One region of the Paraburkholderia sp. SSBN10T genome, then DNA from elsewhere that is predicted to be linked to it. Evidence: predicted binding sites of a transcription regulator. Region 1 holds the regulator's gene; each other region holds the start of a gene.

Region 1 (10,347 bases):
GTGACGAGCTGCGCGACAGGCGGCAACTGCGCAATCGGAAAGAACACGCCGGAGAGCAGCAGCATCGGCGTGAGCGCGAGCGTCTGATAAAACATGAAGAAATCGTACGACGGGGCGAGCGCCGTCACGATCATCGCCACGGCGGCAAACGCGAGGCCGGTCAGGGCGATGACGGGCAGCGCCAGCAGCATCGACGGAAAGTTCGCATAACCGAGCGCCCCGGCCACCAGCATGATCGCCGCCCCGGACAGCAGCGACTTGCTGCCCGCCCACATCACTTCGCCCAGCACGATATCGCCTAGCGTGAGCGGCGTATGCATGATCGCCTCCCACGTGCGCTGCACGTGCATGCGCGAGAAACCCGAGTACATCGATTCGAAGCTGGCCGACATCATGACGCTCGACGCGACCGTGCCGGCCGCCAGAAACGCGATATACGACACACCGTCGACGTGCCCGACCATCAGGCCGAGCCCGAAACCCAGACCGAACAGATAGATCATCGGATCGGCGAGATTGCCGAACATCGACGCCAGCGCGAGCTTGCGCCACACCAGATAGTTGCGGCGCCATACCGCGATCCAGTTGACGGCGTTGGCGGGCAGGGCGGCAAAGGGCTCGGCGGCGGGGGCGGCCTGGCTGGGGGGATCGTAGCTGCGTGCGTCCATGTTGGTTCTATCCTGCTTCAGTCCTGCATTTCGCGGCCGGTGAGCCGCAGAAACACGTCTTCGAGATTGGCCGGCCGGTGCAGATAGCGCAGGTCCGAGCGCTGCTTCAGCCGTGCATGCACCGGTTCCGCCTGGGTGACGTAGCAGAACAGCGTTTCGCCGCTGATTTCCGTGCGTTCGGCGAGTGGCGCCAGTTCGTCGCGTAGCGCGATGGGGTCCGGTCCGTAGATCTCGATCACGTCGCAGCCGATCTCCGAGGCGATCAGGTCATTCGGCGCGCCTTCCGCAATCTTGCGCCCTTCCTCGATCACGCATAAGCGATGACAGAGCCGCTCGGCCTCTTCCATGAAGTGGGTGGTCAGGAGAATCGTCTTGCCGCGGGCGAGCAGCGAGCGCAACCGCTCCCAGATCAGATGGCGCGCCTGCGGGTCGAGCCCGGTCGTGGGTTCGTCCATGATCAGCACGTCCGGATCGTTGACAAGCGCGCGGGCCAGCGTCAGGCGCCGCTTCATGCCCCCGGACAGCTCGCCGACCCGCGCATCCGCCTTGCTTTCGAGCCGGGCGAATTCGAGCAGCGACGGCACCAGCGCACGGGTTTGCGCCGAGCTCAGGCCGAAGTAGCGGCCGAATACCAGCAGGTTTTCCCGCACGGTGAAGTCCGGGTCGAGATTGTCGAACTGCGGCACCACGCCCACGCGCGCCCGCGCAAACCGCGAGCGCAGCGGAATCGGCTCGCCGCACAGGCGGATCGTGCCGGCATCGGGCGCCGCGATGCCAAGCAACATGCGTAATGTCGTCGTCTTGCCGGCGCCGTTCGGGCCGAGCAGGCCGAAGCATTCGCCGCGCCGCACGTGGAACGACAGGCCGTCGACAACTGTCTTATCGGCATAGCGCTTGTGGACTTGCAGGAATTCGATGGCGGCTTCAGACATGGGGTCGTTGGGGATTCCGAAAGACGTGAAAGGCCGGTGCGGCTGCCCATTCTAGGGCATCGGCGCTGCAATGTCGGCGCTCGTGCACTGGCAGAGTGCGGGTTCTTGCGCTGCGGCATGCGCTGCACAACGGGCCGGACGCACTGAGCGTGTACTTTGTCGCGGTTAGCGTTTTCCATCCCTTGCAAGCTGAATTGCGGCGCACCATGATTCAGGACAGAACCGCGATCGACGCGGTAGGGAGAACATCATGGCGAGCTACAAAAAAATCCTGCTGTGCTACGACGGCTCGCGCGAAGGCCGCAAGGCGTTGCGTTGCGGGGCCGACCTGGCGCTGGACCTGAAAGCTGAAACGCATTTGCTCTCGGTGGTCGACATGCGCTCGAGCATTGCGCAGAGCGCAGGCCTCTTGACGGACGTGGCCTGCGGCAGCTTCGAGAAAACCGCCCGCGACATTCTCCAGGAAGGGGTCGACTGGCTGACCGAACGCGGCGTTAGCGCTCAAGGGCACTTTGCGTTCGGCCATCCTATAGACGAAATCGCCAACCTCGCCAATGAGTTGCACGTGGATCTCGTGGTGGTCGGCCACCGCTGCCGCACCGGGTTGTCGCGCTGGTGGATGGGAGCGGGCAACACACCGCTGCTCGATCGCGTTTCGTGCAGCATTCTGGTGGCGTGCTCGTCGGTCCAGGAGCAGCAACAGGCGGCAGCCGCTACAGCGACAGTGGCTTGACGAGGCACGCAGTGGGTCGGGCGGTGGGCTGAATCGCGCACGAGTGCGCACACGAGGTCACGCACAAGCGGATCACGTCACACCGCGCCGCGCCACCTAACCGTTCAGGTCCACGGCGGCCAGCTTCCACGAAAACAGCCCTGCGCGCCGCAGAATCGCTGAATAGCGCGTATCGTCTGCACCATGCTGATACGTGACCACGAATTCGTTGATGCCGCGATAGCCCGCCGTGGTTTGCGGCGGCGCGCTCGTTTCAGCAGTTTGTGACGCTGCGGGCGCTGGGGCGGGCGTCACGGCGCCGGGCGTTGAATTCGCGGTGCCGGCCGGGGCGTTCGCTGCGCTATCTTGCGGCACAGGCGGACGCTGGGTAGGGTCGCCACGCGGCGGCATGCCGTTCAGCAGTGCCGCAACGCCATCGGGCGTAGCGTAGGCATCGACCAGTGGACCGATCAATGCCGTGCCGATCATCGACCCGAGCGCCGCGAGCGGGTTGCTGCCCACACGGGCCTCGAGCTTTCTCGTCAGCAAGCCGGAAACTTGCTCTTTCAGACTTTCGCGTAGCGCGGGATAGTCCACATACTCGCTGACAGTTTGCGCATCGCGGGCATCGGCGGCGTGCTTCAGGCGATTGAGCGCCAGATAGGGCGACGCATAGCTGTAGCCAAGGACAGCCACGAGCGCAATCACAAGCAGTACGACGATCAGCGGCCGCGCATAGCCGCGTTTAGCAGGTGTGGAAACAGCCATCGGGCGAAACTCTCCATGAGGGGTGGTTTTAGATGGACCACATTCGCACGGAAACGATCCCTGCGCGCACCTGCACCATCCCCGCCTGCTTATTCGAACAGCGCGTTCTGCACGCCTGCCCGTTCTTCGGCGATACAACGATCAATCATGCGGCATACCGCATCCACCGTACCCACCATGATGAGGCGCGACGGGCCGTGGTAGACCCGTACCGGCGCACGCCGGGCCGGCTCCGCCGTATTGAGTCCGGAATTCAGCGACACCCGTGCGAAAGCCGGCAGCGCCGACGGCAAGGTTGAGCTCTGCGGCTCGGGTGCGTCGAACAACGAAGGAGTCGTACCGGACGCCTCGATCGGTGCGCAGGGCACCAGCTTGCGCAAATGGCGCAGACGACCGAACTGGCGGAAGGGCAGCAGGCGGGCAAGGCGTTCCATGAGTCTCTCCAGTCTTGTTCAGTGCAGGGTTCAGAACTCGGTGGGGCGGATCAGCCCCACCGCGATGCCTTCAAGTGCGAATTCCGCACTGCCGGCCTGAACGAAGATGTTTTCGTAATCGGGGTTCTCGGCGATCAGCTCGATTCCATTCGGCCGGCGCTTGAGACGCTTGACCGTCACGTCGTCGCCGAGCCGCGCAACGATGATCTGGCCGTCTTTCGCTTCGCTTTTCTTCTGCACGGCGAGCAGGTCGCCGTCGAAAATGCCGGCGTCCCGCATGGACAGCCCGCGCACTTTCAACAGGTAGTCCGGCTTGCTCGAGAAGAGTGCCGGGTCGCAGGCGTAGTGCTGCGAAATGTGCTCCTGCGCAAGGATCGGGCTACCCGCGGCCACCCGGCCGATCAGCGGCAGCGACAACTGCATCAGGCTGGGATGCGGCAAGGTGAACTGATGCGGCGCGTCGTCCTGGCCGGCCAGCAGCAGCCGGATGCCGCGCGACGCGCCTGCCGCGAGTTCGATTACGCCTTTGCGCGCGAGGGCGCGCAGATGCTCTTCCGCCGAATTGGCCGAACTGAAGCCCAGTTCGGCGGCGATCTCCGCGCGGGTGGGCGGGAAGCCGGTGCGTTCGATAGCCCGGCGGATCAGATCGAAAACTTCTTGCTGTCGTGCGGTGAGTTTGGTCATGGCGCCACTGTATGGATAGACAGGTGACTGTATTTTTATACAGTATCGGGCGCAATTCAAGCTTTACTTTAAGTTCTCGACCCTGGGTGTCGTTCCAGCGCCGCTAACCGGCGTCTAAACAGTCGTTTTCGTGCCGCAACACCGCGTCCGGCTGTCATTACCACTTTTACGTATTAAAAAATGAAGAAACATTATTTTTAATGATGAAAGCCCTTCGATAGACTGGCCTCCACTCTGACGCCCGCAACGGTGCAGACCAGATGACGCGCAGCACACAACATCGGACGCAAGGCGTCTGAACCAACCACAACGCGGAGAAGATGGATGATCGATCAGGGCACGGGGTTCGCCGGCAGGACCAGAAGACTCGTCGCGGTATTGGCGCTCGGCGCGGCCGCGGCACTCGGCCTCGCAAGCAAGGCGCAGGCTGCGGATGCGACGCTGCTGAACGTGTCCTACGATCCGACCCGCGAGCTCTACCAGCAGGTGAACGAGGCGTTCGGCAAGCAGTGGAAGGCGCAGACCGGCGAGACCGTCACCTTCAAGCAGTCGCACGGCGGTTCGGGCGCCCAGGCGCGCTCGGTGCTCGACGGGCTGCAGGCCGACGTCGTGACGCTGGCGCTCGCCTACGACATCGATGCGCTCGCCAACAAGGGGCTGATCGACAAGAGCTGGCAAAAGCGTCTGCCGGATAACGCCGCGCCGTACACCTCGACCATCGTGTTTCTCGTGCGCAAGGGCAATCCGAAGCACATCAAGGACTGGGACGACCTGGTGAAGCCGGGCGTGTCGATCGTCACGCCGAACCCGAAGACTTCGGGCGGCGCGCGCTGGAACTATCTGGCAGCGTGGGCTTACGCCGAGCATCAGCCGGGCGGCAACGACCAGAAGGCCAAAGAATTTGTCTCGAAGCTCTATAAGAATGCCGGTGTGCTCGATTCGGGCGCGCGTGGGGCCACCACGAGCTTCGTGCAACGCGGTATCGGCGATGTGCTGATTGCCTGGGAAAACGAAGCGTTCCTGTCGGTGAAGGAATTCGGCCCCGACAAGTTCGAGATCGTCGTGCCGTCGGTCAGCATTCTGGCCGAACCGCCGGTGGCGGTGGTCGACAAGGTGGTGGACAAGCACGGCACGCGCAAGCTGGCCGAGGCATATCTGAACTTCCTGTATAGCGAGCAGGGGCAGGAAATTGCCGCCGAGAATTTCTACCGGCCGCGTTCGGACAAGGTGCCGGCCGCGCTGACCGCGAAGTTTCCGAAGCTGAAGCTGTACACGGTGGACGACTCGTTCGGCGGCTGGGCCAATGCGCAGAAGACGCACTTTGCGGATGGCGGCGTATTCGATTCGATTTACTCGCCGCAGTAAAAAGGACGGCGCCAAACGTGGCGGACCGTGGCGGACCTGCGCCAGACGCTGCCGCCATGGATTTCACCCTGACCGAGCATCCAGCATGACGACGTTGACCTTCCGCAAGCCAAGCGCACTGCCTGGCTTCGGCCTGACACTCGGCATTACGGTGGCGTATCTGAGCCTCGTGGTGCTGATTCCGCTTGCGGCGACCTTTCTCAAGACGGCCTCGCTCGACTGGAGCCAGTTCGTGCGCGCGGTGGCCGCGCCGCGCGTGCTGGCGTCGTACCGGCTGACGTTTTTCTCGGCGCTCGGCGGCGCGCTGATCAATGCGGTGTTCGGCTTTCTCGTCGCGTGGGTGCTTGTGCGCTATACGTTCCCGTTCAAGCGTCTGGTCGACGCGGTCGTCGATCTGCCGTTCGCATTGCCCACTTCGGTCGCGGGGATTTCACTCGCCGCGGTCTATGCGGGCAACGGCTGGATCGGCCAGTTTCTCGAACCGCTCGGGATCAAGATCGCGTTCACGCCGGCGGGCGTGCTGGTCGCGCTGACCTTCATCGGCCTGCCGTTTGTGGTGCGCACCGTGCAGCCGGTGCTCGAAGAGTTCGAGCGCGAGCAGGAAGAAGCCGCCGCGTGCCTTGGCGCGTCGCGCTGGCTGACGTTTCGGCGCGTGGTGCTGCCGGCGGTGGTGCCGGCGCTCCTGACCGGTTTCGCTCTGGCCTTCGCACGAGCGTTGGGCGAATACGGCTCGGTGATCTTTATCGCGGGCAATGTGCCGATGAAATCGGAGATCACCTCGCTTCTCATCATCACCAAGCTCGAACAGTACGACTATGCGGGCGCGACGGCTCTCGCGGTGGTGATGCTGGTGGTGTCGTTCGTGATGTTGCTGGCGATCAATACGCTGCAGTGGTATCTGCAGCGCCGTACCCGCCGCGGTGCGGCAACGGCCGCGTTGCCTGGCGCGGTGGCTGCCGGCGTGGCCGGAGGTGTGCAATGAGCCACGATTCGGCTGCTCTGCCGCCCGCCTCGCAGGCGGCCTCGAACGCCGCGCGGCGGGCCGATCCTGTCACCGAGCCGCGTTTCGTGCGCTGGGCGTTGACGGGCATTGCGCTGCTGTTCCTCGCGCTGTTTCTGGTGGTCCCGCTCGTGGCGGTGTTCTATCAGGCGCTTGGCAAGGGCATCGGCTTTTACCTCGACGCGCTGGCCGACCCCGATGCCGTCTCCGCGATCAAGCTGACGCTCCTGACCGCGGCGATTGCGGTGCCGCTGAACCTCGCGTTCGGGCTGGCCGCGTCGTGGTGTATCGCGAAGTTCGAGTTCCGGGGCAAGGCGCTCCTGACGACGCTGATCGACCTGCCGTTTTCGGTGTCGCCGGTGATCTCCGGGCTCGTGTACGTGCTGCTGTTCGGTGCGCAGGGCTGGTTCGGCCCGTGGCTGCAGGATCACGACGTGCAGATCATCTTCGCGGTGCCGGGCATCGTGCTGGCGACGATTTTCGTGACCTTCCCGTTCGTGGCGCGCGAACTGATTCCGCTGATGCAGGCGCAGGGCAACGACGAGGAGGAAGCCGCCCACGTGCTCGGCGCTTCCGGCTGGCAGACGTTTCGCCGCGTCACCTTGCCGAACGTCAAGTGGGGTCTGCTGTACGGCGTGATCCTCTGCAACGCCCGGGCGATGGGCGAGTTCGGCGCCGTGTCGGTGGTGTCAGGCCATATTCGCGGCCAGACGGACACGATTCCGCTGCACGTCGAGATTCTCTACAACGAATACAACTTTTCGGCGGCGTTTGCCGTGGCGTCGTTACTCGCGCTGCTGGCGCTCGTCACGCTCGGTCTGAAGCTGCTCGCCGAGCGTCATCTGTCAGCCGAACTGGCGGCCGCGCGCGAGGTTCCGGCGCACGCCGGTCCCGCTGTTGCAAAGTCGTCTGCGGGGCTTGCGCCGACGCAGCACCCGGTCCAGTAGGCAACAAGTTGCATGGGACCAGAGTAACGCGCTAAAGCGCGAACTCTGGTCGACAGGAGATAACACATGGGCATCACCGTTCGTAATCTGCAAAAGCGCTTTGGCGATTTCACCGCGCTCGATAACGTCTCGCTCGACTTTCCGCCGGGCGAACTGGTTGCGCTGCTCGGGCCGTCGGGTTGTGGCAAGACCACGCTGTTGCGCGTCATCGCCGGCCTCGAATATGCGGACTCCGGCCAGGTCGTGCTGCAAGGGCAGGACGTCGCGGCAGTAGGTGCGCGCGAGCGCCAGGTCGGCTTCGTGTTCCAGCATTACGCGCTGTTTCGTCATATGAGCGTGTTCGAGAACGTCGCCTTCGGCCTGCGCGTGAAGCCGCGCAAGGAGCGGCCGTCGGAGGCGGTGATCCGCGACAAGGTGCATGAACTGCTCAAGCTCGTGCAACTGGACTGGCTCGCGCAGCGCTATCCGTCGGAACTCTCGGGCGGCCAGCGCCAGCGCATTGCGCTCGCGCGTGCGCTGGCGGTCGAGCCGAAGGTGCTGCTGCTGGACGAGCCGTTCGGCGCGCTGGACGCCAAGGTCCGCAAGGAACTACGTAGCTGGCTGCGGCGCTTGCATGACGATCTGCATATTTCGACGATCTTCGTCACGCACGACCAGGAAGAGGCGCTGGAAGTCGCGGACCGCATCGTCGTGCTCAATCATGGCCACGTCGAGCAGGTGGGCAGCCCGCAGGACGTGTACGATCACCCGCAGACCTCGTTTGTCTATGAGTTTCTCGGCGCCGCCAACCGCCTGCGCGGCACGGTCGGGCACAGCGGCTTCGTGGTGGAAGGCGCCGCGTTGCCGGTGGCCGCCGCCGCGGGCTTCGAAGGTCCGGCGTTCGCCTATGTGCGCCCGCATGACCTGCAGCTTTATCCGCAGCATGCCGGTCACCGGGACGGCATCGTCGTGGATGTGCGGCGGGTCGTGACGCTCGGCGGCTCGGTGCGTGTCGAGCTGGCGGGGCGCGAGGGCAGCGTGCTCGAAGCGGAGCTCGACCGCGAAGTGTGGCGTGCGCTGCAACTGAACATCGGCGACGGCGTGACGGTCGTGCCGCGCGCCTTGCGCGTGTTCCCGGCGCATTGAGCGCGCCCGGTCCGACTACTACTCTATAACTTCACTCTGGCTGAACCGGAGACACACAGATGAACTTTCAGCAACTGCGCTTTGTGCGCGAGGCCGTGCGCCAGAACATGAACCTGACGGAGGTCGCGAACGTGCTGTACACGTCGCAGTCGGGCGTGTCGAAACAGATCAAGGACCTCGAGGACGAACTCGGGGTCGATATTTTCATTCGTCGCGGCAAGCGCCTCACCGGGCTGACCGAGCCGGGCAAGGCGGTGCATCAGCTAATCGAACGGATGCTGCTCGACGCCGAAAACCTGCGCCGCGTGGCGCGCCAGTATGCGGATCAGGACAGTGGCCACCTCGTCGTCGCTACCACCCACACGCAGGCGCGCTACGCGCTGCCCAAGGTGATCCGCCAGTTCACCGAAGTGTTTCCGAAGGTGCATCTGGCGCTGCGCCAGGGCAGTCCGCAGCAGATCGCGCAAATGATCATCAACGGCGAGGCGGATATCGGCATTTCGACCGAAGCGCTCGACCGTTTTCCCGACATCGTCACGTTCCCGTGCTATTCATGGCATCACATCGTGGTCGTGCCGAAGGACCATCCGCTGGTGGGCCGCGAGAACCTGACGCTGGATGAAATCGCCGAGTTTCCGATCGTTACTTACGACCAGGATTTCACGGGCCGCTCGCATATCGACCAGGCGTTTGCCAAGGCAGGCGCGTTGCCCGACGTCGTGCTGACTGCGATCGATGCGGACGTCATCAAGACCTACGTCGAACTCGGCATGGGGATCGGCGTGGTTGCGGCGATGGCTTACGACCCGAAGCGCGATACCGAACTGGTCGCGCTCGATACACAGCATCTGTTCGAAGCGAGCACGACTCGCGTCGGCCTGCGCAAGGGCGCGTTCCTGCGGGCTTATGCGTATCGTCTGCTGGAAATGTTCGCGCCGCAGTTGAAGGAAGCAGAGATCGCCGCGCAGTTGCGCGAAGTGGCGTGAGAGCGCAGCGCTCCGATTGTGGCTTGAGCGTGTGGCCTGAGCGTAGCCTGAGAGAGACCTGACCCGACGCCGGATCCGGCGTCGGGCAGTGCGCCGGGTGAGCCCGGTTTGCCCGGCAATTCGTGTTTCAACGCATGGCGCTGAGCGGCGCATCGCTTACAATCGCCGCCATGAATACTTTGACTTCTTCCTCATCCGGCGCCGCGGGCGCCGGTTCCGAAGCCGCTGCCGCCACGGCGGCGCGCGCGTTGCCGTGCATCGCGGTACTGGCGACGGGCGGCACGATTGCCGGCTCTGCCGCCGATGTCACCAATACCTCCGGCTATCAGGCCGGGGTGGTCGGCGTCGAGCGCCTGCTCGAGGCCGTCCCTGCGTTGTCGAGCGTCGCGCAGATCCAGCCTGAGCAGATTGCCAGCGTCGACAGCAAGGACATGGCGCTCGCGCTGTGGACGACCCTCGCGCTTCGCGTCAACACGCTGCTGGCGAGCGACGACATCGACGGCGTGGTGATTACGCACGGCACCGACACGCTCGAAGAAACCGCATATCTGCTGCATCTGACGGTAAAGGGCAGCAAGCCGGTCGTGCTGACAGCGGCGATGCGGCCCGCTTCGGCGCTTTCTGCGGACGGCCCGCTGAATCTGCTCAATGCCGTGACCGTCGCGGCGAGCGCAGCAGCGCACGGACAGGGCGTGCTGGTGGCGTTCAACAACCGCATTCACAGCG
Region 2 (10,347 bases), on a different contig from region 1:
AAGCGGCGCAACAACGGCGTCGTGCCGATCCAAAGCACGCCGTACACGAAGGCGAGATAAAACAGCGGCTGTGCGCCGGCCGTATCGCGGAACACCAGAAACACCATCGCGAGGCCAAGCGCCACGAGTCCGTGAATCTCGATGCGCTCGCGCCAGCCATACAACAGCATGCCGGCAAAAAAGAACGGCTCCGGCCAGAACGAATAGCCGCCCGGCTTTTCGGTAAAGTCGCGCCAGCCGATCTGCAGATGCGGCGCCAGATGCAAGCGCAGTGCGAAGGCCGCGACAGCGAGTGCGACCGCAAGCAGCATGCCCCGGCGGCTCGACAGCAGACCCGCCATGCCCGTCAGCAGCACAATCAGATAGCAGCGCACTTCGAGCGGCAGGGTCCACAACGGCGCGCACACGTCGTACACGAAGGGGTTATGTTCGAACACGCCGGGCACGACCCAGCCGGACTTGAGCACGATGGTCGAAAAGTTGTCGAGATTGGCCCATGTCGCGCCGGAGGCAAAATACTCGCGCAGCGGCAGCGTCGTGAAGAGCGGTCCGATCACGAAGATCGTCACCAGCGAGCCGCCGGCCACGGCCGGCCAGATCCGCGCGATGCGCAGGGCGACGAAGCGCGGCGCCGAGCGCTGGCGGTCGAAACTGGCGCTCACCAGCATGCCGCTCATCAGAAAGAACGCATAGACGCCGAGCGCGCCGAAGCCGTCGAATCCGAGTGCGTTCTGGACCCAGTCGGTGCTGCCGTCCGGCAGTTGCAGCAGGTAGGAGTGCCCGTAAACCACGGCGATAGCCGCCAGCAGCCGCACCAGATCGAAGTTGTTGCCGTTACGCGATAAGGCGTGCGAAAGCGAATTCATCGAAAGCCCTTTCTACGGTGAACGACGCCGCCGGCCCGTTCTTTCCCACGCAGTCGGCGACGAAGCGTCACGATGCCGCAAAGCAACAAAGCTGACCGTTCGCTTTCGCACAGACCGGGCGCAACACGCACAAGACGAACTTCTGATAATTTGTGCCGTAGCCCAATTGGAATCGCAGCCTGCTGCCCCAATAATGTCGATATCGGGCGCCGCCACGAGCCGCGTCCGCCGATTCACGTCTATTCACCCGCGTCAGACAGGAAGCCTTATGTCCACTACACAACCGGCACACGACAACCCGCTCCTCGATTTCTCCGATCTGCCGCGCTTTGGCGACATCCGCCCCGAACACGTCACCCCCGCGCTCGACATCCTGCTCGCCAACGCGAGCGCCGCGGTGGCGCGCGCCGCCGAGCCGATCACGCCCGCCTCCTGGGCCGACGTCGTCGAGCCGGTCGAACGTGTCACCGAGCCGCTCTCGCGCGCCTGGGGCGTCGTCGGCCACCTGAACGCGGTGGCGGACACGCCGGAACTGCGCGCCGTCTACGGCGAAAATCTGCCGCGCGTGACCGAATTCTGGACCAGCGTCGGACAAAACCTCGCGCTCTTCGAAAAGTACAAGACACTCGCCGCCAGCAGCGATTTCGCCTCGCTCACCGGCGAACGCAAGAAGATCCTGCATAACGCGCTGCGCGACTTCCGCCTGTCGGGCGCGGAACTGCCGGAAGACCAGAAGCCGCACTTCGCCGAACTGCAGGAACGCCAGGCCAATCTGTCAAAGGCGTTTTCCGATCACGTGCTGGACGCGACCAATGCCTACGCCTATTTCGTCGAAGACAAGGCGCAACTGGCGGGTTTGCCGGAAGACGTGATCGAAGCCGCGGAAGAAGCAGCTGAGCGCGACGGCAAGAGCGGCTGGAAATTCACGCTGCATTTCCCGTCGTACTTCCCGGTCATGCAATACGCAGAAAACCGGGCCATGCGCGAAACGATGTACCGCGCCTACGTCACGCGCGCCTCGGAACTGGGCGGCACCTACGGCGGCGGCAAGACCGAGTGGGACAACACCGCCGTCCTCGCCGAGCAACTGAAGCTGCGCGCCGAAGAAGCGCATATGCTCGGCTACCGGAACTTCGCTGAAGTCTCGCTCGCCCCGAAGATGGCCGAGTCGCCCGCCCAGGTGATGGCCTTCCTCGAAGACCTCGCCACCCGCGCCCGTCCGCATGCGGAACAGGACTGGAAAGAGCTGCGCGAATTCGCCGCCAACGAACTCGGCATGGCCGAACTGCAGCCGTGGGATATGACCTTCGCGGCCGAACGCCTGCGCCAGAAGCGCTATTCGTTCTCCGAAAACGAGGTCAAGCAATACTTCCCGGAAGATGTCGTTTTCAAGGGCCTCTTCAAGGTCACGGAAACGCTGTTCGGCGTGAAGATCCGCCGCGACGAAGCCGCCGTGTGGCATCCGGACGTGCGCTTTTTCCGCATCGAGAATCAGGACGGCGCTCTCGTCGCGCAGTTTTACGTCGACCTGTATGCGCGCGAAGGCAAGCGCGGCGGCGCGTGGATGGACGATGCGCGGGCCCGTCACAAGCATGCGCACGGCGGCGTGCAAACGCCGGTCGCCTATCTGACCTGCAACTTCTCGGCGCCGGTCGGCGGCAAGCCGGCCTGCTTCACGCACGACGAAGTGATCACGCTGTTCCATGAGTTCGGCCACGGCCTGCATCACATGCTCACGCGTGTCGACGAACTGGCGGTGTCGGGCATCAACGGCGTCGAATGGGATGCGGTCGAACTGCCGTCGCAGTTCATGGAGAACTTCTGCTGGGAGTGGGACGTGCTGAGCGACATGACTGCGCATGTCGATACCGCCAAACCGCTGCCCCGCGACCTGTTCGACAAGATGCTGGCCGCCAAAAATTTCCAGAGCGGCCTGGGCACGCTGCGGCAGATCGTGTTCTCGATGTTCGACATGAAGCTGCATACGGACTTCGACGCAGCCGGCCCGCAAAGCGCGAACGATCTGGCTCGCGAGATGAACGAGCGCTTCCATGTGGTGCCGCAAGCAGCCTTCTCGCGCTGGCCGAACACGTTCAGCCACATCTTCGCGGGCGGCTACGCGGCGGGCTACTACAGCTACAAGTGGGCGGAGGTGCTGTCGGCCGACGCATATGCGGCCTTCGAAGAAGCGGCCCAGGCCTCGAGCGGCAGCGTACTCGACGCGGCGACCGGCACGCGCTATCGCAAGGAGATTCTCGAGGTGGGCGGCAGCCGTCCCGCGATGGAATCGTTCAAGGCGTTCCGTGGCCGTGAGCCGAATATCGACGCGCTGCTGCGTCATAACGGCATGACGCCGGCGGCGACGCATTAAGCTGTTGCGCCTTCGGCCTGGCTGGTAAAAAGACCGGTGCTCTGCTTACGCAGGCACCGGTTTTTGTTGTCTGCCGTTTTTTTGTCGCCCGCCGGCTTTTTGTCGCCCGCCGGCTTTTTGTTGCCTGCCGGCTTTTTGTTGCCTACCGTTTTTTGCTTGCACCTCTACACAGACAGCAGTCGCAGCCCCTCCTGGCGCGTCCTTCGATTCCCCACTTTCATCATCCGCGTTGCAGCTTGAAGTCGACTTGCTGCGGACGCCCCTCGAGCGCAAGCGTCGCCCGCGCGGCAGGCGAGCGCGCCACCACCTTGCCACGCCGCACCACCGCCAGCCGGGCCGCACGCAAACGAATCGCTTCGACCGGATCGCGCGCATCGAGCAGCACGAGATTCGCTTCGCATCCCGGCTCGACACCATATCCTTCGAGCCCGAGGATGCGCGCCGCATTCACAGTCACCGCGTCGAAGCACGCATGCATCGCATCGATGCCGGTCATCTGCGCAACGTGCAGTCCCATGTGGGCCACCTCGAGCATGTCACCCGAACCGAGGCTGTACCACGGGTCCATCACGCAGTCGTGGCCAAATGCGACATTGATGCCCGCCGCCATCATCTCCGGCACCCGCGTCATGCCGCGCCGCTTCGGATAGCTATCGCTGCGGCCCTGCAGCGTGATATTGATGAGCGGATTGGCAATCGCCGCCACTCCCGATTCACGCATCAACGGCAGCAGTTTGCTGACGTAGTAGTTGTCCATCGAGTGCATCGAGGTCAGATGCGAGCCGGTGACGCGTCCCTGCAAACCGAGCCGGTGCGTCTGCGCCGCCAGCGTTTCGATGTGGCGCGAGAGCGGGTCGTCCGACTCGTCGCAATGCATGTCGACGCGCAAGCCCTGCTCCGCCGCGTATTCGCACAGGATACGCACCGACTCCGCGCCGTCCGCCATGGTCCGCTCGAAATGCGGGATGCCGCCGACCACGTCGACGCCGAGCGCAATCGCCCGCTTCAGGTTGTCGAAAGCGCCGGGGCTGCGCAGCACACCGTCTTGCGGGAACGCCACTAGTTGCAGGTCGAGATACGGCGCCACCCGGCGCTTCACTTCGAGTAACGCTTCCACCGCCAGCAGACGCGGATCGCACACATCCACATGGCTGCGAATCGCCAGCAAGCCGCGCGCCACGGCCCAGTCGCAGTACTGCAGCGCGCGCTCGATCAACGCTTGCTGGGTCAGTTGAGGCTTCAGTTCGCCCCATAGCGCAATGCCTTCAAGCAGCGTGCCCGACGCATTGACGCGCGGCAAACCGTAGGACAGCGTCGCATCCATGTGGAAGTGCGGGTCCACGAAGGGCGGTGTGACGAGCGAGCCGGCGGCGTCGATTTCCTCATGCGCGCTCGCCGCCAGATGCGGCTCAACAGCGACGATGCGGCCCGCTTCGATGCCGATATCGACCGGCTCTTTATGCGGGGATGCGCTGCGCGGCAAGCTGGCACGGCGGATGATCAGGTCCATTGTCTCGCTCCTTTGACTGCCATCGATTCTATCGGCGTCAGAAAGCGTTGGGGCACAGATGTGGAAGCGCAGACGGATGAGCGGCCTGCCGGGTTACGCAGGGTGCTTGAGAATTACACGGGGAACTACTCGCCGGAATCGTCCGGCTCGGCTTGCGGCGGCGCCTCGATCACTTCATCCGCAGGCTCGTCGTCGAACAGCGTGAACTGGCCGGGTTGAGCCAGATGCTCCTCTTCGAGCCGCACACCCACGCCCAACAGCCGCACCGGCTGGTTGCGGCGCGCGAAGCCCTTCTCCAGCAGCGCGAGTAGCGTCGGCAGATGCGTGACCTCGCCCACGCATTCGACCGTGGTGCGCTGAAAATCGGCGAAGCGGATCTTCACGAACAGCTTGCGCACCGCCGCGGCCGCTTCGGCCCGCGCAATGCGCACGTCCAGTTGTTCGGCAAGGCGCCGCAGTTCGGCCGCGCACTCTTCGAGCGTGCGCAGATCCGTGACATAGGTCGTCTCCACGCTCACCGATTTGCGTTCCTGGTCGGCGCGCACGGGCCGCGCGTCGATGCCGCGCGATAGTTCGTAGAGCCGCTTGCCGAACACGCCGAACTGACGGTGCAAATCGACCAGCGACCAGTCACGCAACTGTGCGCAGGTGGTGAGGCCGAGCTTCTCGAGTTTGGCCGCCGTCACCTTGCCCACGCCGAAAATCTTGCGCACCGGCAAGGCTGCGACAAATGCATCGACTTCATGCGGACGCACCACATAGAGCCCATCGGGCTTGTTCCAGTCGGAGGCGATCTTGGCCACGAACTTGTTGGGCGCCACCCCTGCCGACACCGTCACGCCGACCGTCTCGCGCACGCGCTCGCGAATCTCGTTGGCCATCAGCGTGGCGCTGCCTTTACAGCGCTCGGCGCGAGTCACGTCGAGATAGGCTTCGTCGAGCGACAGCGGTTCGACCTCAGCGGTGTAATCGCGGTAGATCGCCATGATCTGGCGCGAGGCGACCCGGTATTTTTCCATCGACGGCGGCATGATCAGCAGGTCGGGACACTTGCGCAAGGCCAGCGCCGACGACATGGCCGAGTGCACGCCGAAGCGCCGCGCCTCGTAATTGCAGGTGGCGACCACGCCGCGATGATCGGGCCGCCCGCCCACAGCCAGCGGCCGACCGCGCAGCGACGGGTCGTCGCGCATTTCGACCGACGCGTAGAAACAGTCGCAGTCGCAATGGATGATCTTGCGCACGGACGGCGGGGGCGTCGCTGACGGCATAGGGGACAGACCCGGCCTCGGCATCATGGGCGGCTTCATTGGGCGCACGCGTGACGAGGAGAGCGCGGCGAGAGGAAGATCGAGCGGGTTCACGATGCATATACTGTACAAAAATACAGTAGTATTATCAAGACGCTCACGAACCCTTACGCCACCTTCGCGCCCATGCCCTCTTCCATCCGCAACTCGCTCGTCTGGATCTTCGAGGCCTTCGAGCGCGATCCGACCTACCTCAGCAAACGGATGTTCGGCTCCGAGGCTGCCTATATCGACGGCCTGCTGTGTCTGGTCGCCTGCGACCGCGACCCGCCGTGGAATGGCTTGCTGGTGTGCACCTCGCAAGATCGCCACGCCGCGCTCATCGATGAAATGCCCGCTTTGCGGCCGCACCCGGTACTCGGCAAATGGCTGTATGTCCCGCAAGACGATCCGGCATTTGAAGCCAGCGTCGAAACGATAACGGCGCTTGTGCTCGCACGCGATCCGCGTGTGGGCGTGGAGCCGAAGCCGCGCAAGCGGCGCGGAAAATCGACGCTGCCGAAGGCATAGGCACGAAACTGCCGCCCCGAGCGGAACCGTACCGGCGCAATCGCGCCGATCCGTACCGCTGCCCGTCGCCCTGCCCAGCCTATACTCGACGCTCACACATCGGCACCGGCAGGACAGGAAGATGAAAACCATCGGCATCATCGGCGGCATGAGCTGGGAATCTTCGGCCGAGTATTACCGGCTGCTGAACCGCCATGCGAAAGCGCGCCTCGGCGGCCATCACAATGCGCGCAGCCTGCTGCTGACGGTGGATTTTGCCGAAGTGGAAGCGCATCAGCGGGCCGGCGACTGGACCGCGCTCGGCAAGCAGATGGCCGCAGCGGCACGTCAACTCGAGCACGGCGGCGCGGACCTCGTGATCCTCGCCACCAACACGATGCACCGGGTGTACGAATCGATCGAGCAGGCCATCGCCATTCCGTTCCTGCACATCGCCGATCCGACCGGCAGCGCCTTGCGCGCAGCGGGCGTCGAACGCGTCGGCTTGCTGGGGACGCGCTACACGATGGAGCAGGCGTTTTACACGGGGCGGCTCAACGAACGCTACGCGCTCGAAACGCTGACGCCGAACGAAGCCGATCGCGCCGACGTGCATCGCATCATTTACGACGAGTTGTGTCATGGCGCGGTCCACGAGGAATCGCGACGCGTCTATCAGCGCGCGATCGCGGAGTTCGCCGCGCGCGGCGCGCAGGCGGTGATTCTCGGCTGCACGGAGATCACGCTCCTCATCAAGCCGGAGCATGCCGCCTTGCCGGCGTTCGACACCACAGCGCTGCATGCGCAGGCTGCGGTGGACTGGGCGATCGAAGCTGATCGCCAAGGCGCAGCGGCAGACTGATACCGCTGCGCTCCGGATTGCCTAAAGCTTAGGCCTCCACGTCTTCCAGGCTGAACAGTTCGGTCTGGTCGTTATACGAGAAGATCTCGCCATAGCGGCCCCAGTTGATCACGGCGTCGAGCGTATCTTCCGCGGCGCTGTCGGTCAGGAAGTCTTCCAGTTCCTGCTCGAAACGCACGCGCGGCGCGCGATGCCCCGGACGCTCGTTGAGCACCTTCTTGATCCGCGCGGCGAGCGGCACGTGACGCAGCAGATGCTCGGCGAACATCATCTTGCGTTCCTGCGTGCCGAGTTCGGCAAATACACGCGCCGGCGGCGTCAGCAGGATGTCGCCTTCACGCACTTCCGCAAAGCCCAGATACTGCAGCACTTCGGCCACCGGGAACAGATCGTCCACCTCGAGATGCAGCGAGCGGGCGATTTCCGGCATGTCGGCACGGCCGTGATACGGCGCCGCGGCCAGCATCTCGATCAGACCGGCCATCAGGTTGGTCGACACATGCGGCAGCCAGCTACCCAGTTCGAGGCCCTTCCGGGTCGATTCGTCGTGCTGGCGCGAGGTCATCTTCGCGTAGATCTCGTCCACCAGGCGGCGGAACTCCGGGTCCAGGCGGTTGCGCGGATGTTTGAACGGCACCTTGATCTCGGCGATCACGCGGCCCGGGTTCGACGACAGCACGAGGATCCGGTCGCACATGAACACCGCTTCCTCGATGTTGTGCGTGACGATCAGCACCGACTTGATCGGCATGCGGCCCTGGGTCCACAGATCGAGCAGATCGGTACGCAGCGTTTCGGCGGTCAGCACGTCGAGCGCGGAGAACGGCTCGTCCATCAGGAGCAGCGTCGGGTCGACCACCAGCGCACGGGCGAAGCCCACGCGCTGGCGCATGCCGCCCGAGAGCTCGCGCGGATAGGCATTTTCGAAGCCGTCCAGACCGATCAGGTCGATCGCGGCCAGCGCGCGTTCGCGGCGCTCGCGCGCGCCCACGCCCTGGGCCTCGAGACCGGCTTCCACGTTCTGCAGCACGGTCAGCCACGGAAACAGCGCGAAGGTCTGGAACACCATCGCCACACCCTTGGCGGGGCCGTCGAGCGGCTTGCCGAGGTACGAGACCTGGCCGCCGGTGGGTTCGATCAGCCCGGCGATGATCCGCAACAAGGTCGACTTGCCCGAGCCCGAACGGCCCAGCATGCCGACAATCTCCCCTTCACGCAGCGACAGGTTCACGCCGTCGAGCACCAGCAACTCGTCCTGGTTCTTGTCGAAGCCGCGGCTCACGTCCGTCACGCGCAGCACTTCGTCGCCGAGGCGCGCAGGTGTGGCCGGAGTCTGGGGCGCAGTCGGGAGAAGATCGGCCGATACAACTTTATTAGGATTTAGCATCGTGGTTACGCTCACAATAAAACTACCGGGTCGCCCCAATTTTGGTTGTCCCCGTTAAGGCAGCCGGGGCGAAACGTCAGGTGCTGGGCCGTTCAGTCGAGCCGCAGCCTGGATTCGGCGAAGGCGTACATCGGACGCCACAGCAGGCGGTTGAACAAAGTCACAAACAGCGACATCACGGCAATGCCGAGAATGATCTTCGGGAAGTCGCCCGCGGCGGTAGTCTGCGCGATATACGCACCCAGGCCGTGAGCCTGAACCTTGGTATCGCCCCACTGCACGAACTCGGCCACGATGCTCGCATTCCACGCGCCGCCCGAGGCAGTAATCGCGCCCGTCACGTAGTACGGGAAAATGCCCGGCAGCATTGCCTTGCGCCACCACTGCCAGCCGCGAATGCCGAAGTTGGTCGAGACTTCGCGGTAGTCGTTCGGATACGCGCTGGCGCCCGCAATCACGTTGAACAGGATGTACCACTGGGTGCCGAGCACGATCAGCGGCGACAGCCAGATATCCGGGTTCAGATGGAAGCGCACGATGACGATCACGAACACCGGGAACAGCAGGTTGGCCGGGAACGCGGCGAGAAACTGCGCGAGCGGCTGGATCTTCTCGGCGAGCGCCGGGCGCAGTCCGATCAGCACGCCGAGCGGCACCCAGATCACTGAGGCGATGATGATCAGCAGAAGCACGCGCACCAAGGTAATCAGGCCGAGTACGAACACGTGGCCGACTTCATCGAGCGTCACGCCGGTGCGCACATAGGTCACCACGCGATAGACGACATACAGCGTGAGGAGAATCACAAGGATCCCCCAGACGATGTCGCCCACACGCGACGATTTCTGCCGGCGCGGCATGCTGAACTTGAGCTGCCCCAAGCCCGGCAGGCGCATCGGCACGCGCGCCGCATTGGCGAACAGCTTGCCCATCGGTACGAGGCTGCGGTGAATCAGGCGGGTGCGGCGCACCAGATCGAGCAGCCACGATTGCGGCGCATCGCCCGAGCTGGTCGTTTCCATGCGGAACTTGTCGGCCCACGCCACCAGCGGACGGAACAGAAACTGGTCATAGGCCAGAATCACGATCGTCATCGTCAGGATCACCCAGCCCACCGCGTGCAGGTTCTTGTCCGAAATCGCCTGGGCCAGATACGCGCCGATGCCCGGCAGCGTGATCGTGTTGTTGCCCACCGTGATCGCCTCCGAGGCCACCACGAAGAACCAGCCGCCCGACATCGACATCATCATGTTCCAGATCAGGCCCGGCATCGAGAACGGCACTTCGAGCTTCCAGAAGCGCTGCCAGCCGGTCAGGTGGAAGCCGCGCGAGACTTCGTCCAGGTCGCGCGGCACCGTGCGCAGCGACTGGTAGAAGCTGAACGTCATGTTCCACGCCTGGCTCGTGAAGATCGCGAAGATCGCCGCCAGCTCCGCGCCCAGCACCCGGCCCGGGAACAGCGCGAGGAAGAACGTCACCGTAAACGAAATGTAGCCGAGCACCGGCACCGACTGCAGGATGTCGAGAATCGGCACCAGCACGAGGCCCGCGC
Region 3 (10,347 bases), on a different contig from region 1:
CGGGCAACTGACGCACCACGGCATCCATCAACGCCATGGCCGGCAATTCGCCGCCCGACAGCACGAAGTCGCCGAGGCTCACTTCTTCGTCGACGCAGCGATCGATCAGGCGCTGGTCGATCGCTTCATAACGGCCGCACAGCACGATCAGGCCAGGTTCGGCGGCAAACCGCATCACCCGTTCATGATTGAGCGTCGCACCTTGCGGGGACATCATCACGACGCGCGAGCCGGTAATGCCCTGCTCCGCCTGTGCGGCTTTCGCCGCCCCGATCGCGTCTTCCAGCGGCCTGCCCAGCATCACCATGCCTGGGCCGCCGCCATACGGACGATCGTCGATCGTACGATAGTTGTCAGTCGTGAAATCGCGTGGATTCCACGTACGCAAACCGTAGCGCTCCTGCTTCGCCGCGCGGCTGGTGATACCCCAATCGGTCAGCGCACGAAACATTTCGGGAAAGAGCGTGACGACATCGAACTGCATCGCTCTCTCCGGTCAACGAGCTCGTTTAATAGTCAGCTTCCCAGTCGACGGTGATCTGCTTCGCCTTCTGGTCAACTGTTTTGACATAAACACCGACGAACGGGATCAAGCGTTCGCCAGTCACCGACTTACCGTCTTTGCCGGCAGCCGGGTATTCGATACGCAACACCGAGTGCGCACCGTTGTCGATCATGTCGGCCACCTTGCCGAGGGAAACCCCGGTGAGGTTCACGACATCCAGGCCGAGCAGGTCGACCCAGTAGAATTCGTCAGCTTCGAGCGCCGGGAAATCGCTACGGCAGATGTACACGCGGGTGCCACGCAGCGCGAGCGCCTCGTCGCGGTCAGCCGTGCCGCCCAGCTGGGCCACAATGCTATCGCTGTGTATCTTTGCCTGCAGCGCCGGTGCCGAACTGCGCTCACGGCCTTTCATCAGCCACCAGCGCTTCGCGCTCAGCAACGCGTCGCCACCACGTCCGGCATCCGCATGCGCGGCTACCTTGACCCAGCCCTTGAGGCCGTAAGCGTCGACAATCGCGCCCACTTCAACCGCGTCGTCCGGCCAGCTTTCGGCCGTTTCCGGGCGCATTGCCTCAGCGGCCGGAGCGGCACTGGCGGCACCCGGCCCGGCCTTGCCCTGGGCGCGCTCGACCGGCTTACGGACGAATGCGCCGAACGATGCCTCGGTACGCGGAGCAGCCTTGGCGCGACCTGAACTTCCTGAATCACGCTCAGACATGAGAGAGCCTCATAGCGCAAATCAGGGCGAACTTCGCTGCCTGCGCCTTTGCTAAAACCTGCAGCAAAACTCGCGCATCGGACACCTCGCGCAAGTTGCGCGAGCCGCCGGCGATGCACATGCTAGCTACCATTAAGCAGCCGGCTGCGCCTTTTGCGCTTCCTTCACGAGACGCTCGACCGTCGGCGACAGTTGTGCGCCAACGCCTTGCCAGTACGTCAGGCGGTCTTGAGCGATACGCAGCGACTCACCCTTCGTAGCGATCGGGTTGTAGAAGCCAACGCGTTCGATGAAGCGGCCGTCACGACGGTTACGCGAATCGGTTGCGACGATGTTGTAGAACGGGCGCTTCTTGGAGCCGCCACGAGCCAAGCGGATGATGACCATACTAGAATCCTTGAAAACCGGGGTTCGGAACCACTGAAACACGTGATTATAGCGGGAAACTGAAGCCATAACAAACACTTACCGGGATAAACTGAGATTCACGGTTGCGCTGGCCATACAGTCCAGCCGGCCGGGCCCCGTCAAATCGCCTGAATAGCACGATGGAACGCCCGTGAAACCTGCCCTCATTGCCGCCCTGCCTGGCGCGCTTTTCGCCCCGTTGCGGCTTGTCACGCAAGCCAGGCGGACGCGCGCTCATCGCTATCTGGCCGCCGCACTGCTGCTGATGCTGACCCACCCGGTGCTCGCCGCCCTGCCGATCGAGCGGCTCAAGCTGCCACCGGGCTTTCACATTCAGGTGCTCTCCGACGAGGTGCCGAGTGCACGCGGCATGGCGCTTTCGCCAAACGGCGTGCTATACGCCGGTAGCCTCGACGGCCACGTGTACGCGCTTGAATTGCGCGACTCGCACGTGGTTGCGCGTCACGTCATCGCGTCCGGGCTGGAGACGCCGGCCGGCGTGGCATGGCGCGACGGCTCGCTCTATGTATCGGCCGTCTCGGAAATCCTGCGCTTCGACGCGATCGACACCCATTTAAACGACCCGCCCAAGCCGGTTGTCATCAACGGCAAGCTGCCTACCGAGCGCCATCACGGCTGGAAATTTATCGCTTTCGGCCCGGATGGCAAGCTCTACGTACCGCAAGGCGCGCCGTGCGATATCTGCCTGCCCGACCGCGATCGCTACGCCATGATCGGGAGGATGGACCCGGACGGCAGTCACTATGAGACCATCGAGCGCGGCGTGCGCAATACAGTCGGCTTCGCCTGGCATCCGGTCACGCACGAACTTTGGTTCACCGACAACGGCCGTGACATGATGGGCGACGATGTCCCTGACGACAAGCTCAACCGCGCCCCGCGAGTGGGCATGGACTTCGGCTATCCGTATTGTCACGGCGGCGACACGCCTGACCCCGAGTACGGCAATAAAGATCATCCCTGCAGCGCCTTCACGCCGCCGGCGCTCAAACTCGGCGCCCACGTCGCTTCGCTGGGCATGCGTTTCTATACCGGCTCGATGTTCCCCGCTGCCTATCGCAACAATATCTTCATCGCTGAGCACGGCTCCTGGAACCGCAGCAAGAAAGTCGGCTACCGGGTCATGCGCGTCATCACCAACCCGGACGGCAGTGGTGCGCATCAGGAGGTCTTCGTCGAAGGCTGGCTGATGCCCGATGAAAACGTCTGGGGCCGCCCGGACGACGTCCAGCCAATGCCCGACGGTTCTTTGCTGATCAGCGACGATTATGCCGGTGCGATTTATCGGGTGACGTACGCTGCGCCCTGACGAGGCTCAATGAGCAGCCAACGCGCGAATTCCGTCAATCAGGATGCGACGTGACCGGCGCCGCGCCCCCGGGCGTAGAATGCGCGTCGGTCCGCGCACAGTTGCGCGCCGGTCCTCGCGACCGCCTGTCACTGAACTCTTGCCCACATGTCCACCCGCGTTTCGAATTCTCCACGCTTCAGGTCCAAGACAATTACCGCAGCGCTCGCGTTCTTCTTCGGCAGCCTCGGCGCGCACCGCTTCTATTTATATGGACAGCGCGATGTGTACGGCTGGGTCCACCTGATCTGCACCCTGCTCGGCATTCCCGGCGTTCTGCTGCTGATCGCCAGCGAGCGGACCTCGGCGCTCGGCTGGGTGCTGGCGGTTCCGGGCGCCATCTCGCTGTTTGCCGCATTCCTTGCGGCCATCGTCTACGGCCTGCGTCCCGATGAGAAATGGGACGCGCAATTCAATGCGCAGACGCAGCAACGCAGCCGCTCGGGCTGGAGCGTGATTTTCGTGGTGATCTTTTCGCTGTTCATCGGCGCGATGCTGCTCATGACCGGCCTTGCACTCTCGTTCCAGACCTACTTCGAATCGCAGGTTCAGGCGGCCAAAGCGTTGTCTCAATAGACGACCGCGGCTACGCTGCACGAACGCCCCACCTAGAAAAGACTCATTTGCGGATCGTCACGCACCTGGCGAGGCGGCTCTCCACGCATAAACTGCGACATATCGAGAATGCCGCGCCGGCGCTCGTTCAGACCGAGTCGGCGCACGGCCTGATGAAAGCGCTGCTTCAGCAGATCGGCCCATAGGCCCTCGCCCTTCATGCGGGTTGCATAGGAAGCGTCGTAGTCCTTCCCGCCACGCATGTCGCGCACCCGACTCATGACCCGGTCGGCGCGATCCGGAAAATGCGCCGCGAGCCAGCCCTTGAATAGCGGCGCCACTTCCCACGGCAGGCGCAGCACGATATAGCTGGCGTTGCTTGCCCCGGCTTCAGCACATGCTTCCAGCACACGTTCCATGTCCGGTTCCGTGACGAAGGGAATCACCGGTGCGATGCTCACCCCAACAGGTATGCCCGCCTCGCTGAGGGTGCGGATTGTGCGCAACCGCCGCGCCGGCGTCGCCGCACGCGGTTCGAGTGTGCGGGCGATCCCGGCGTCGAGTGTGGTGATCGTAATCGCCGCCATGAACTGTCCGCGCGCCGCCATGGGCGCGAGCAAATCCAGATCGCGCTCGATCAGCGACGATTTCGTAATGGCCGCAAACGGATGACCGCGGGCGCTCAAGACTTCGATCACCCGGCGCGTGAGACGCAAATCACGCTCGACCGGTTGCCAGGCATCCGTATTGACGCCCAAGGCGATCGGCTCCGGCACGTAGGACTTCTTAGATAGCTCGCGCTCGAGCAATTCCGGCGCGTTGACCTTGGCGTAGATACGACTTTCGAAATCGAGCCCCGGCGACAAGCCTAGATAACTATGCGTGGGCCGCGCAAAGCAGTAAATACAACCGTGCTCGCACCCACGGTACGGGTTGAGCGACACGCTGAACGGAATGTCCGGCGACGCGTTGCGGGTCAAAATGGTCTTCGCCCGTTCGTTGAACACCTGCGTACGCAACGCGGGCGGCCCGCCCTCTTCTTCCTCGTGCTGCACCCAGCCGTCGTCGACTGCCTCGCGCTGGTCGACTTCATAGCGGCCTTGCAGGTTCGTGACGGCGCCGCGCCCCTTGCGGGGCGTAGGCGGGGCGATCGGATATTCGGGGACTGAATCGGTCACGGCGAGGTACAACGCAAATAAAAAGCTGAAACGACAAACGGCGTAAACACTGTATAAATATACAGTGTTTACGCCGTTTGTCGAGCGCCATTGCGAGATGACTGCGGTGCGACCGCAGCGTCTTATTCGCCGACTGCGATGGTCAAACTTTCCTTGATTTCTTCCATTACCACATAGCTCTTCGACTGCACCGCTCCCGGCAATTGCAGGAGGATGTCGCCGAGCAGCTTGCGATAATCGGCCATCTCGCCGATACGCGCCTTGATCAGATAGTCGAAGTCGCCCGACACCAGATGGCATTCCAGCACCTCGGGAATCTTCTGCACTTCGCGGCGGAACTGGTCGAACATGTTGCCGCTCTTGTGGTCGAGCGTAATCTCGACGAACACCAGCAGCGCGGCGCCCAGTTCGGCCGGATTGACGCGCGCGTGGTAGCCGGTAATCACGCCGTCGCGTTCCATGCGCTTGACCCGTTCGATGCACGGCGTCACCGACAGCCCAACCTGCTCGGCAAGGTCTTTCATTGCCATCCGGCCGTCCTGCTGCAGCAGCCGGAGGATCTTGTGATCGAGCTTGTCGAGCGCGCGGATCGGTTGACGCTGGGTTCGCATGGTCTTTTTACTGAAAATCGGAAAAATACAATAACAAAACCTACCTTAGACTCAATAGTATAGCGGTTAACACTGGGCTGAAAGCGTATCACCTCGTTAATCGAACTATCTACAAACGAGTTGAGCCATCCGCGGACGCGCAAGCCCCCAAGAACCTTCTGGAGCAGCTATGCGAGTCGTCGTTTTGGGCAGTGGCGTCGTCGGGGTGACGAGCGCTTATTATCTTGCGCGTGCCGGTCACGAAGTGACCGTGATCGACCGTGAAGCCGGCCCGGCGCTTGAAACGAGCTTTGCCAACGCCGGCCAGATCTCGCCGGGCTACGCATCGCCTTGGGCCGCCCCGGGTGTGCCGCTGAAGGCCGTCAAATGGATGTTCCAGAAACACGCGCCGCTCGCCATCCGCCTCGACGGCACGCAATTCCAGTTGCAATGGATGTGGCAGATGCTGCAGAACTGCACGTCCTCGCGCTACGCCGTGAACAAGGGCCGCATGGTGCGCCTCGCCGAATACAGCCGCGACTGCCTGCAGGCGCTGCGCGCCGATACCGGCATCCAGTACGAAGGCCGTACCGGCGGCACGCTGCAAGTGTTCCGCACGCAGCAGCAATTCGATGGCGCGGCAAAAGACATCGCCGTGCTGAAAGACGCCAATGTGCCGTATGAACTGCTGTCGTCCGCCGAACTGGCGCGCGCCGAACCGGCGCTCGCCGCGACCGCGCACAAGCTGACCGGCGGCCTGCGCCTGCCGGGTGACGAAACCGGCGATTGCCAGTTGTTCACCACGCGTCTTGCCGCGCTCGCTGAAGAACTGGGCGTGAAATTCCGCTACAACACGCCGATCGATGCACTCGCGACGTCCGGCGGCCGGATCGCCGGCGTGCAATGTGGCAGCGAGCTGGTGCGTGGCGACGTGTTCGTCGTCGCGCTCGGTTCGTACTCCACGAAATTCCTGTCGGACATCGTCAAGATCCCGGTTTATCCGCTGAAGGGTTATTCGATCACGGCGCCTATTGTCGACGCGGCGGCCGCTCCGGTTTCGACGGTGCTGGACGAAACCTACAAGATTGCCATCACCCGTTTCGACGACCGGATTCGCGTGGGCGGCATGGCGGAGATCGTCGGCTTCGACAAGTCGCTGCGTGAGGCGCGCCGGGAAACGCTCGAAATGTGCGTGAACGATCTGTTCCCTGGCGGCGGCGATACGGCCAAGGCCAGCTTCTGGACCGGTCTGCGTCCGATGACGCCGGACGGTACGCCGATTGTAGGCCGCACGCCCGTATCGAACCTGTTCATCAATACCGGCCACGGCACGCTTGGCTGGACCATGTCGTGCGGCTCGGGCCAACTGCTCGCCGACCTGATGTCGGGCAAGCAGCCCGCGATCCAGGCGGATGATCTGTCGGTACATCGCTATCTCGGCGAAACGGGCGGCACGACCCGGCCGGCTTACGCCTGAGCGGTTTCGGATTGTCAGGGCCACTGGACGTTAAAGCTGCCCGGTCTACCTAAAAACAAACGGCGCCTCTGCTTGCAGGCGCCGTTTGTTTTTTGCACAACAATCTCATCGATCACGCAACCACGCATCCGCGTGGAGCATCAGATCAGAACTGATCCTCCGACAGCGCCAACACGCCCTCATCCCCCTTCGCGCTGACAATCGACGCTTCCAGCGCCGCCGCCTGCGGCAGCACATGCTCCGCGTAGAACTGCGCAGTCGCGATCTTCGCGCCATAGAACGACGGATCCTCAGCGCGCTTCCCGGCAGCCACCAGCAACGCACGCGCCATCTGCCAGCCGCCGAGCACGATGCCCGCCAGCTTCAGATACGGCACGCTGCCGGCGAACACCGCATTCGGATCCCGCTTCGTATTGGCGAGCACGAACTCCACCGCCGCTGCCAGCGCGCGATGCCCCTGCGCAAGCTGCTGCTGCATCGACTGGAACGCCGATCCTTGCTGCGCGCCAAGCGCCTCGACGGTCCCGGCAATCGCGGCCAGCAGCGACTTCGCCACCGCGCCGCCGTCACGCAAGGTCTTGCGGCCAATCAGGTCGTTCGCCTGGATCGCGGTGGTGCCTTCGTAGATCGGCAGAATCCGCGCGTCGCGGTAGTACTGAGCCGCGCCGGTCTCTTCGATAAAGCCCATGCCGCCGTGCACCTGCACGCCGAGGCTCGTTACGTCGATCGACAGCTCAGTGCTCCAGCCCTTCACGATCGGCACGAGGAATTCGTAGATCGCCTGATGCTCGTTGCGCTTCGCTTCATCGGGATGACGATGCGCAATATCGCAATGGGAAGCCGCGACATAAGCGAGCGCACGCGAACCCTCGGTCAACGCACGCATCGTCGCCAGCATGCGGCGCACGTCCGGATGATGAATGATCGAAACGGACTGCTTGGCCGAGCCATCGACCGGCCGGCTTTGCACGCGCTCCTTCGCATACGCCACCGCCTTCTGATAGGCACGGTCCGACACACCCACCCCCTGCATGCCCACCGCGAAACGCGCGGCGTTCATCATGATGAACATGTACTCGAGACCGCGATTTTCTTCGCCGATCAAGTGGCCGATCGCGCCGCCGTGATCGCCGAACTGCAGCACGGCCGTCGGGCTCGCCTTGATGCCGAGCTTATGTTCGATCGACACGCAATGCACGTCGTTGCGCTCGCCGAGCGAGCCGTCCTCTTTGACGAGGAACTTCGGCACGATAAAGAGCGAAATGCCCTTCACGCCTTCCGGTGCGTTCGGGGTACGCGCCAGCACGAGATGGGCGATATTCTTCGCCATGTCGTGCTCGCCCCACGTGATGAAAATCTTGGTTCCGAACAGCTTGAACGAGCCGTCGCCCTGCGGCTCGGCGCGCGTGCGCACGAGCGCCAGATCCGAGCCGGCCTGCGGCTCGGTAAGGTTCATCGTGCCGGTCCATTCGCCCGAGATCAGCTTCGGTACGTAGGTCTGTTTCTGGGCTTCGGTCCCCGCCGTCAGGAGAGCTTCAATCGCGCCGTCGGTGAGCAGCGGACACAGCGCGAAGGAGAGATTCGACGCGTTGAGCATTTCGACGCAAGGCGTCGCGATCAGCTTCGGCAGCCCCTGGCCTTCGTAGTCCAAAGGATGCTGCACGCCTTGCCAACCACCCTCGGCGAACTGCCGGAACGCTTCGGCAAAACCGGGCGTCGCCGTGACCTTGCCGTCCTTCCAGCTACTCGGATTGCGGTCGCCTTCGACGTTCAACGGCGCCAGAACCTCGCCGCACAGCCGGGCCGATTCTTCGAGCACGGCCTGCGCCGTGTCGAGGTTGGCATCTTCGAAACCCGGCAGCATCGCGATATCTTCGAGTGCGGCCAGTTCTTTCATCACGAACAACATGTCCTTGACGGGCGCCGTATAGCTCATTTCAGTTCTCCTCCTGTCTGCGATATAAAAAAGGGACGCTGGACTAACGGTCCCCGCGTCCCTTCGTTTACTGTCAGACGCCTTTTTTATGGCGTGGTTAGGGTCAGCCGAGTTCGCTTACCAGCTCGGGCACGACCGTGAACAGATCGCCCACCAGACCGTAGTCGGCCACGCTGAAAATCGGCGCTTCCGGGTCCTTGTTGATCGCCACGATGACCTTCGAGTCCTTCATCCCGGCCAGATGCTGGATCGCACCCGAAATGCCGACCGCCACGTATAGTTGCGGGGCGACGATCTTGCCGGTCTGGCCCACCTGGTAGTCGTTCGGCACGAAGCCGGCGTCGACCGCCGCACGCGATGCGCCCAGTGCTGCGCCCAGCTTGTCAGCCAGCGGCTCGAGCACCTTCGTGTAGTTCTCGCCGCTACCCAGACCGCGGCCACCCGACACGATGATCGATGCCGAGGTCAGCTCCGGACGGTCCAGCTTCGTCACTTCGCGGCTCACGAACTGCGACAGGCCGCTGTCGGCTGCTGCCGCAATCGTCTCCACTGCGGCGCTGCCGCCTTCTGCCGCGACCGGGTCGAAACCGGTGGTACGCACCGTGATGACCTTGACCGGATCGCCCGACTGCACCGTTGCAATCGCGTTGCCCGCGTAGATCGGGCGCTCGAACGTGTCGGCGCTGTCCACAGCGGTGATGTCGCTGATCTGCGCGACATCGAGCTTCGCCGCGATACGCGGGGCGATGTTCTTGCCGTACGCGGTAGCCGGCGCGAGGATATGCGAATAGTCCTTCGCAATGTTCAGCACCGTCGCTTCGACGTTCTCCGCGAGGCCCGCTTCGAGTTGCGGCGCATCGGCCAGCAATACCTTGGCGACACCCGCTACCTTCGCTGCAGCCTCAGCCGCGCCTTGCGCGTTGTGACCGGCCACCAGCACGTGCACATCACCGCCAATCTTTGCCGCGGCTGCAATCGTGTTCAGCGTCGCCGCCTTCAGCGACGCGTTGTCGTGTTCCGCAATTACCAGAATCGTCATTTCGTCCGTCTCCTCACAGCACCTTGGCTTCGGTCTTCAGCTTCTCGACCAGCGTCTTCACGTCAGCAACCTTCACACCGGCGCTGCGCTTCGGCGGCTCGACGACTTTCAGCGTCTTCAGGCGCGGGCTCACGTCAACGCCGAGGTCTTCCGGCTTGAGCGTTTCCAGCGGCTTCTTCTTCGCCTTCATGATGTTCGGCAGCGTCACATAACGCGGCTCGTTCAGGCGCAGGTCGGTCGTGATCACGGCCGGCAGTGTCAGCGACAGCGTTTCCGCGCCGCCATCCACTTCGCGCGACACCGTGGCCTTGCCGTCCGCTACGACAACTTTCGAGGCGAACGTCGCCTGCGGCAGGTTCGCCAGCGCGGCCAGCATCTGACCCGTCTGGTTCGAATCGTCGTCGATGGCCTGCTTGCCGAGGATCACCAGCGAAGGCTGTTCCTTGTCGACCAGCGCCTTCAGCAGCTTGGCCACAGCCAGCGGCTGCAGGTCTTCATTCGACTCGATCAGGATCGCGCGGTCCGCGCCGATGGCCAGCGCCGTGCGCAGCGTTTCCTGCGCCTGCGTCACG

What was found. The regulator LexA, encoded in region 1, represses DNA repair genes until DNA is damaged. The targets are predictions, from matches to a motif close to ACTGTATNNNNATACAGT.
Region 2: the regulator LexA is predicted to act here: its motif matches at 6,121-6,138, upstream of dinB (DNA polymerase IV).
Region 3: the regulator LexA is predicted to act here: its motif matches at 4,782-4,799, upstream of AC1ECK_RS13535 (PA0069 family radical SAM protein).

The regions. Positions count from the first base shown of each region.
Region 1 covers NZ_JBWQQI010000014.1:9,207-19,553, forward strand. Annotated here, with positions in the region: gene AC1ECK_RS21135 (ABC transporter permease) at 1-668, opposite strand, end outside; gene nodI (nodulation factor ABC transporter ATP-binding protein NodI) at 686-1,600, opposite strand; gene AC1ECK_RS21145 (universal stress protein) at 1,851-2,333, shown strand; gene AC1ECK_RS21150 (DUF2939 domain-containing protein) at 2,430-3,080, opposite strand; gene AC1ECK_RS21155 (hypothetical protein) at 3,170-3,514, opposite strand; gene lexA (transcriptional repressor LexA) at 3,545-4,198, opposite strand; gene AC1ECK_RS21165 (sulfate ABC transporter substrate-binding protein) at 4,523-5,563, shown strand; gene cysT (sulfate ABC transporter permease subunit CysT) at 5,649-6,545, shown strand; gene cysW (sulfate ABC transporter permease subunit CysW) at 6,542-7,510, shown strand; gene AC1ECK_RS21180 (sulfate/molybdate ABC transporter ATP-binding protein) at 7,577-8,635, shown strand; gene AC1ECK_RS21185 (CysB family HTH-type transcriptional regulator) at 8,695-9,621, shown strand; gene AC1ECK_RS21190 (asparaginase) at 9,792-10,347, shown strand, end outside.
Region 2 covers NZ_JBWQQI010000008.1:37,766-48,112, forward strand. Annotated here, with positions in the region: gene AC1ECK_RS14535 (acyltransferase family protein) at 1-866, opposite strand, end outside; gene AC1ECK_RS14540 (M3 family metallopeptidase) at 1,135-3,237, shown strand; gene AC1ECK_RS14545 (amidohydrolase family protein) at 3,458-4,747, opposite strand; gene dinB (DNA polymerase IV) at 4,873-6,057, opposite strand; gene AC1ECK_RS14555 (hypothetical protein) at 6,184-6,567, shown strand; gene AC1ECK_RS14560 (aspartate/glutamate racemase family protein) at 6,689-7,408, shown strand; gene AC1ECK_RS14565 (ABC transporter ATP-binding protein) at 7,437-8,795, opposite strand; gene AC1ECK_RS14570 (ABC transporter permease) at 8,888-10,347, opposite strand, start outside.
Region 3 covers NZ_JBWQQI010000007.1:197,589-207,935, forward strand. Annotated here, with positions in the region: gene trmD (tRNA (guanosine(37)-N1)-methyltransferase TrmD) at 1-484, opposite strand, end outside; gene rimM (ribosome maturation factor RimM) at 510-1,223, opposite strand; gene rpsP (30S ribosomal protein S16) at 1,356-1,610, opposite strand; gene AC1ECK_RS13525 (PQQ-dependent sugar dehydrogenase) at 1,831-2,961, shown strand; gene AC1ECK_RS13530 (TM2 domain-containing protein) at 3,109-3,576, shown strand; gene AC1ECK_RS13535 (PA0069 family radical SAM protein) at 3,609-4,733, opposite strand; gene AC1ECK_RS13540 (Lrp/AsnC ligand binding domain-containing protein) at 4,856-5,344, opposite strand; gene AC1ECK_RS13545 (D-amino acid dehydrogenase) at 5,514-6,800, shown strand; gene AC1ECK_RS13550 (acyl-CoA dehydrogenase) at 6,946-8,736, opposite strand; gene AC1ECK_RS13555 (electron transfer flavoprotein subunit alpha/FixB family protein) at 8,840-9,775, opposite strand; gene AC1ECK_RS13560 (electron transfer flavoprotein subunit beta/FixA family protein) at 9,789-10,347, opposite strand, start outside.